2 linked regions of the Streptomyces clavuligerus genome follow. The protein of the gene in region 1 interacts with the protein of each later gene in a pairwise test. Links are inferred from orthologs where the notes say so. Each region holds a gene or a part of one and is shown in the gene's direction. Other genes may lie near its edges.

Region 1 (3,269 bases):
CGACGCGGCGCTCGCCACCGAGCTGGTGTACGGCACCCTGCGCCTCCAGGGCACCTATGACGCCGTGATCGCGGCCTGTGTCGACCGGCCGCTGCGCGAGGTCGACCCGCCGGTCCTCGATGTGCTCTCGCTCGGCGCCCACCAGCTCCTGGGGACCCGTATCCCGAGCCACGCCGCCGTCTCCGCGACGGTGGAGCTGGCCCGGGTGGTCCTCGGCGACGGGCGGGCGAAGTTCGTCAACGCGGTGCTGCGCAGGATCGCCCGGGACGACCTGGACACCTGGGTCGAGCGGGTCGCCCCGCCGTACGAGAAGGACGCCGAGGAGCATCTCGCGGTCGTCCACTCGCACCCCCGGTGGATCGTCTCCGCGCTGTGGGACGCGCTGGGCGGCGGCCGGGCCGGGATCGAGGATCTGCTGGCGGCCGACAACGAGCGGCCCGAGGTGACCCTGGTCGCCCGTCCCGGCCGGTCCACGCCCGAGGAGCTGCTGGCGGCGCTCGGCGAGGACTCGGGGCTCCCGGGCCGCTGGTCGCCGTACGCGGTCCGGCTGGCCGAGGGCGGTGAGCCGGGGCTGCTGGACGCGGTCCGCGAGGGCCGCGCCGGGGTCCAGGACGAGGGCAGCCAGCTGGTGGCCCTGGCGCTGGCGAACGCCCCGCTGGAGGGCCCCGACGCCCGCTGGCTCGACGGCTGCGCCGGGCCCGGCGGCAAGGCGGCCCTGCTCGCGGGGGTGGCCGCCGGGCGGGGGGCCACCCTGCTCGCCGCCGAGAAGCAGCCGCACCGCGCGGGTCTGGTGGCCCGTTCGCTGGCCGGCAATCCGGGCCCGTACCAGGTGATCACCGCCGACGGCACCCGTCCGCCGTGGCGGCCGGACAGCTTCGACCGGGTCCTGATGGATGTCCCCTGCTCCGGCCTCGGCGCGCTCCGCCGCCGCCCGGAGGCCCGCTGGCGCCGCCGCTCCGAGGACCTGGAGGGCTTCGCCCCGCTCCAGCGCTCGCTGCTGCGCGAGGCCCTGCGGGCCGTCCGGGTCGGGGGAGTGGTGGGGTACGCGACCTGTTCGCCGCATCTCGCCGAGACCCGGGTGGTCGTGGACGACGTGCTGCGCGGCCGGGGCGGTGACCCCGTCGCGGCGGAGTGGGTGGACGCCCGGCCGCTGCTGCCCGGTGTGCCCGCGCTGGGGGACGGCCCCGACATCCAGCTCTGGCCGCATCTGCACGGCACGGACGCGATGTATCTGGCGCTGCTGCGCCGTACCGCCTGAGCCCCGCACGCCCCTGGGCCGGGCCCCGACCCCGGGCCCGGCATGGGAAATGTCGGTTTTGTCGGGAGGTGTGGCCCTCCCGGCCGCCCCCGGTCCGGAGCCGATGGCCGTCCGGGGGCGGGAACCGCCCCGGGACATGGCAGGCTTGGTCCATGGCCGTACAGATCAATCCCAGCATTCTCTCCGCCGACTTCTCCCGTCTGGCGGACGAGGCCAAGGCCGTCGATGGCGCGGACTGGCTCCATGTCGATGTGATGGACAACCACTTCGTGCCCAATCTGACCCTGGGCGTGCCGGTGGTGGAGTCCCTCGGCCGGGCGACGGACACCCCGCTGGACTGCCATCTGATGATCGCCGACCCCGACCGCTGGGCCCCGCAGTACGTGGAGGCGGGGGCCGGATCGGTCACCTTCCATGTGGAGGCGGCGGCGGCCCCGGTCCGGCTCGCCCGGGAGATCCGGGCCAAGGGCGCGCGCGCCTCGATGGCGCTCAAGCCCGCCACCCCGATCGAGCCGTACGAGGATCTCCTCCCCGAACTGGACATGCTCCTGATCATGACGGTGGAGCCCGGCTTCGGCGGCCAGTCCTTCCTCGACATCATGCTGCCCAAGATCCGCCGGACCCGGGAGCTGATCGGCAAACACGGGCTCGAACTGTGGCTCCAGGTCGACGGCGGGGTCTCCGATGCCACCATCGAGCGGTGCGCCGAGGCGGGCGCCGATGTGTTCGTCGCCGGTTCGGCCGTCTACGGGGCGGACGACCCGGCGCGGGCGGTGCGCGCGCTGCGGGAGAAGGCCGAAGCGACCCTCGCCACGGCGGGCTGGGCGTGCCATCACTGAGAGAGTGAGAAACGGCGGAGCGGTTGCGCCGCCGCCCGGCGGGTGGTCCCGGAGACGGGAGCCGGGCGGTACGACGGGCCCCCTCGGGGGTCCCGTCCCGCAGAACGAATCGGACTCGGCCCATTCGGGCTGATCAACAACGCCCGGATCTGACAGGATGGCGGCTCCGGAGTGTGAACAGCAGTGAAGGAGATCGCGGTGTCGACGGGCCGGTCAGCCATGCGGATGGGACCCGCGGAGCTGGTGCAGGCGGCGGCCATGGCCCGCCGCTTCTATCTGGAGGGCAAATCCAAGATCCAGATCGCGGAGGAGTTCGGGGTCAGCCGCTTCAAGGTGGCGCGCGTACTGGAGACCGCGCTGGAGCGTGATCTCGTACGGATCGAGATCAGGGTCCCGGCGGAGCTGGACGCCGAGCGGTCCGACGCGCTGCGCGCCCACTTCGGGCTGCGCCACGCGGTCGTGGTCGAGTCCCCGGCGGAGGCCGAGGAGTCGCCCGACCCGGAGAACCTGGGCGAGGTGGCGGCCGATCTCCTCGGCGAGCTGGTCACCGAGGGCGATGTACTGGGGCTGGCCTGGGGCCGCTCCACGATCCATATGGCCGCCGCGCTCGACCGGCTGCCCCCGTGCACGGTCGTCCAGCTCACCGGGGTGTACGACGCGGGGACCGCCGAGCGCGGCTCGGTGGAGGCCGTCCGGCGGGCGGCCCAGGTCTCCGGCGGGGACGCCCACCCCATCTACGCGCCGATGCTGCTGCCCGACGCGGCGACGGCGGCGGCGCTGCGCCATCAGACGGGCATCGCCCGCGCTTTCGAGTACTTCGACAAGGTCACCGTCGCGGCCGTCTCCATCGGGTCCTGGGAGCCGGGCATCTCGACGGTCCACGACATGCTCAGCGAGGAGGAGCGGGCGCGCTACGCCTCCTACGGTGTCGCCGCCGAGATGTCCGCGCACCTCTTCGACGGGGACGGCCGCCGGGTCGGCCGCGATCTGGGGGAGCGCTGCATCACGGTGGAGGCGGACCGGCTGCGCCGGATTCCCGAGGTCGTGGCGATCGCGGGCGGGCAGCGCAAGGCGGACGCGATCGGGGCGGTGCTCCGCTCCGGTCTGGTCACCAGCCTGGTGACGGACACGGCCGCCGCCGACCATCTGCTCGCGGGGCCGCCGAGCCCCCG
Region 2 (3,217 bases), 1.7 Mb from region 1 along the record:
CACCGTCGTCCCACGGCCCTCAACCGTGCCACCCGTATCGTCGCGTTCGCCGGTGTGACCGGTGCCGCCGTCGCCGCCCCGCTGGCCGGTGCGAGCACCGCCACCGCCGCCACCGCCGCCGAGTGGGACAAGGTCGCCCAGTGCGAGTCCGGCGGCAACTGGTCCATCAACACCGGCAACGGCTACTACGGCGGCCTCCAGTTCTCGACCTCCACCTGGGCCGCGTACGGCGGTACCGCCTACGCCCCGACCGCCGACAAGGCCACCAAGGCGCAGCAGATCGCCATCGCCGAGAAGACCCTCGCGGGTCAGGGCAAGGGCGCCTGGCCGAAGTGCGGTGTGGGCCTGTCCAACACCCCGTACGGCAGCGCCGCCCCGGCCCCGGCCCAGCCCAAGCCGCAGCAGCAGGCGCCGAAGCAGGTGCAGCAGGCCCCGAAGCAGCAGACCGCCCCGGCGCCGCAGCAGCGCGCCGAGGCCCCGACCACCCGTTCCGTGGAGCGCACCGCCCCGGCCCCGGTCCAGCAGGCGCCGCAGCAGGCCGCCCCGCAGACCCAGGCCCCGGCCAAGGGCTTCCTGAAGGGTGACGGCGAGTACGAGGTCAAGGCCGGTGACACCCTCAGCTCCATCGCCGAGGACCACAAGGTCAAGGGCGGCTGGCAGAAGCTGTTCCAGCTCAACGAGGACATCGTCGACAACGCCGACGTGATCTACGTGGGTCAGCAGCTCCACCTGCGCTGAGCCCCGCCCTCCCCCGATGCCCCGGGAAGCCCCGGGTGACGGACCGCCCCGGTCCGGTGCGCTTCCCCCCGTGCGCGCCGGACCGGGGCTCTGTCATGTCCGGGCCCCTGGCCCGGCCAGGGGCCCGGCGCCGCAGCTCCCGGGAATCGCTACTCGGCAGTAGCTATGCAGCGGTCTGCCCCGCTCTGCTCTACTTCTTTACCTTTTTCGTCCCAGCGGGCGGGCATCCGCCCGGATGGACCCCGCCCGCCGGTTAGGCTCTTGTCGCAAGGCCAACGGAGCCCTGCACCCATGCGTCACATCCCAGAAGGAGATGCTCGTGCCGTCCATCGACGTCGTCGTAGCCCGGGAAATCCTGGACTCCCGAGGCAACCCCACGGTCGAGGTCGAGGTTGGCCTCGACGACGGCAGCACGGGTCGTGCCGCCGTTCCGTCCGGTGCCTCCACCGGTGCCTTCGAGGCCATCGAGCTCCGCGACGGTGACCCGAACCGTTACCAGGGCAAGGGTGTCGAGAAGGCCGTCCTCGCCGTCATCGAGCAGATCGGCCCGGAGCTGGTCGGCTACGACGCCACCGAGCAGCGCCTGATCGACCAGGCGATGTTCGACCTGGACGCCACCGAGAACAAGGGCTCCCTCGGCGCCAACGCCATCCTGGGTGTCTCCCTCGCCGTGGCCCACGCCGCCTCCGAGGCGTCCGACCTGCCGCTCTTCCGCTACCTCGGCGGCCCGAACGCGCACCTGCTGCCCGTTCCGATGATGAACATCCTCAACGGTGGCTCCCACGCGGACTCCAACGTCGACATCCAGGAGTTCATGATCGCCCCGATCGGCGCGGAGTCCTTCTCCGAGGCCCTGCGCTGGGGCACCGAGGTCTACCACACCCTCAAGAAGGTCCTGAAGCAGAAGGGCCTGGCCACCGGCCTCGGCGACGAGGGCGGCTTCGCCCCGAACCTGGACTCCAACCGCGCCGCCCTGGACCTGATCCTTGAGGCGATCAAGGAGGCCGGTTACGTCCCGGGCAAGGACATCGCGCTGGCGCTCGACGTCGCCGCCTCCGAGTTCTACAAGGACGGCGTCTACGAGTTCGAGGGCAAGCCCCTCTCCGCGGCCGAGCTGACCGAGTACTACGAGGAGCTGGTCGCGGCCTACCCGCTCGTCTCCATCGAGGACCCGCTCTTCGAGGACGACTGGGCCGGCTGGAAGGTCCTCACCGACAAGCTGGGCACCAAGGTCCAGATCGTCGGCGACGACCTCTTCGTCACCAACCCGGAGCGCCTGGCCCGCGGCATCGAGGAGGGCTCCGCGAACGCCCTGCTCGTCAAGGTCAACCAGATCGGTTCGCTGACCGAGACCCTGGACGCCGTGGAGCTGGCCCAGCGCAACGGCTTCAAGTGCATGATGTCCCACCGCTCCGGCGAGACCGAGGACGTCACCATCGCCGACCTGGCCGTCGCCACCAACTGCGGCCAGATCAAGACCGGCGCCCCGGCCCGCTCCGAGCGCGTGGCCAAGTACAACCAGCTCCTGCGCATCGAGGAGATCCTGGACGACGCGGCCGTCTACGCGGGCCGCAGCGCGTTCCCCCGCTTCAAGGGCTGACCGCCCCGGGAGCCGATGGCCGGACGGACCGGGGAAGATCCCCGGGGCCGCCCGGCCCGGCTCCTGGCCCGTCGTACCGGCGTCCCCGGCCGCGGTCCCGTACCGTGTCCGGGGACGCGTCCGCGTCCGCGTCCCCGGACACGACAGGGGACGCCGCCCGGTGCGAGCGAACAAACGCGAGCGAGCAAAGCGGCGAAACCGGCGGAAGCGGCGGAAGCGGCGAACAGGGGAGGCGGGATACGAATGGCCGGGAAGAACCGCGACCGGTTCTCCACCGCGACCAGGCTGCGGCTGATCGGTGAGCAGACCGCCGCCCGGGTGTACCGCTCCCAGAACCGGCGCCAGGCCCGCCGCTCCCGGCTCACGGGCCGCGCCGCCTTCCTCGCGCTCGTCGTCTGCTCGCTGGTGGTCGCCCTCGCGTACCCGATGCGGCAGTACATCGCCCAGCGCGGCGAGATGGCCGAGCAGCGGGAGAGAATGGCGGAGGCCGAGCGCGCGGTCGAACAGCTCCGGGACGAGAAGGCCCGGCTCCAGGACGACCGTTATATCCGGCGGCTGGCACGGGAGCATCTGCACTATGTGCTGCCGGGCGAGGCCGGATACACGATGATCGACCCCGGCGCCGAGCCCCGTGAGCGGCCCGGGGACGACGTGGACGGCCGGGCCTGGTACTCCAGGGTCTGGGACGGCGTCGACAGCGCGGACCGCCGCTGAGCCGGACCTCCCCCCGGTCCACCACCCCGACCCGCCGCCGGACCGCCGGAGCGGCACCCCGGCGTCCGCCCCGGCGAAACCACCGAGACGAGCAGAGCCAAGGCAGGCATGGAAACCCCTCCTCCCCACACCGAACCGACCGAGCCGACCGAAGCGGACATCGCC

Evidence for each region.
Region 2: the proteins of rpe (region 1) and eno interact in binary tests that used the Escherichia coli proteins (3 or more experiments, as listed by UniProt). The link is inferred for Streptomyces clavuligerus from one-to-one orthologs.

The regions. Positions count from the first base shown.
Region 1 is NZ_CP027858.1:5,846,222-5,849,490, forward strand. What follows is about bases 295-3,253. They hold rpe (ribulose-phosphate 3-epimerase), read left to right. Parts: upstream 295-1,410; coding sequence 1,411-2,097; downstream 2,098-3,253. Other genes in these bases: CRV15_RS24740 (RsmB/NOP family class I SAM-dependent RNA methyltransferase), read left to right, coding at 295-1,258; CRV15_RS24750 (sugar-binding transcriptional regulator), read left to right, coding at 2,323-3,253. Also shown: more of CRV15_RS24740, read left to right, coding at 1-294; more of CRV15_RS24750, read left to right, coding at 3,254-3,269. UniProt on the Escherichia coli protein: Catalyzes the reversible epimerization of D-ribulose 5-phosphate to D-xylulose 5-phosphate.
Region 2 is NZ_CP027858.1:4,132,568-4,135,784, forward strand. The notes cover bases 288-3,194. They hold eno (phosphopyruvate hydratase), read left to right. Parts: upstream 288-1,051; coding sequence 1,052-2,338; downstream 2,339-3,194. Other genes in these bases: CRV15_RS17380 (LysM peptidoglycan-binding domain-containing protein), read left to right, coding at 288-738; CRV15_RS17395 (FtsB family cell division protein), read left to right, coding at 2,582-3,052; CRV15_RS17400 (DUF501 domain-containing protein), read left to right, coding at 3,161-3,194. In the rest of the region: more of CRV15_RS17380, read left to right, coding at 1-287; more of CRV15_RS17400, read left to right, coding at 3,195-3,217. UniProt on the Escherichia coli protein: Catalyzes the reversible conversion of 2-phosphoglycerate (2-PG) into phosphoenolpyruvate (PEP). It is essential for the degradation of carbohydrates via glycolysis.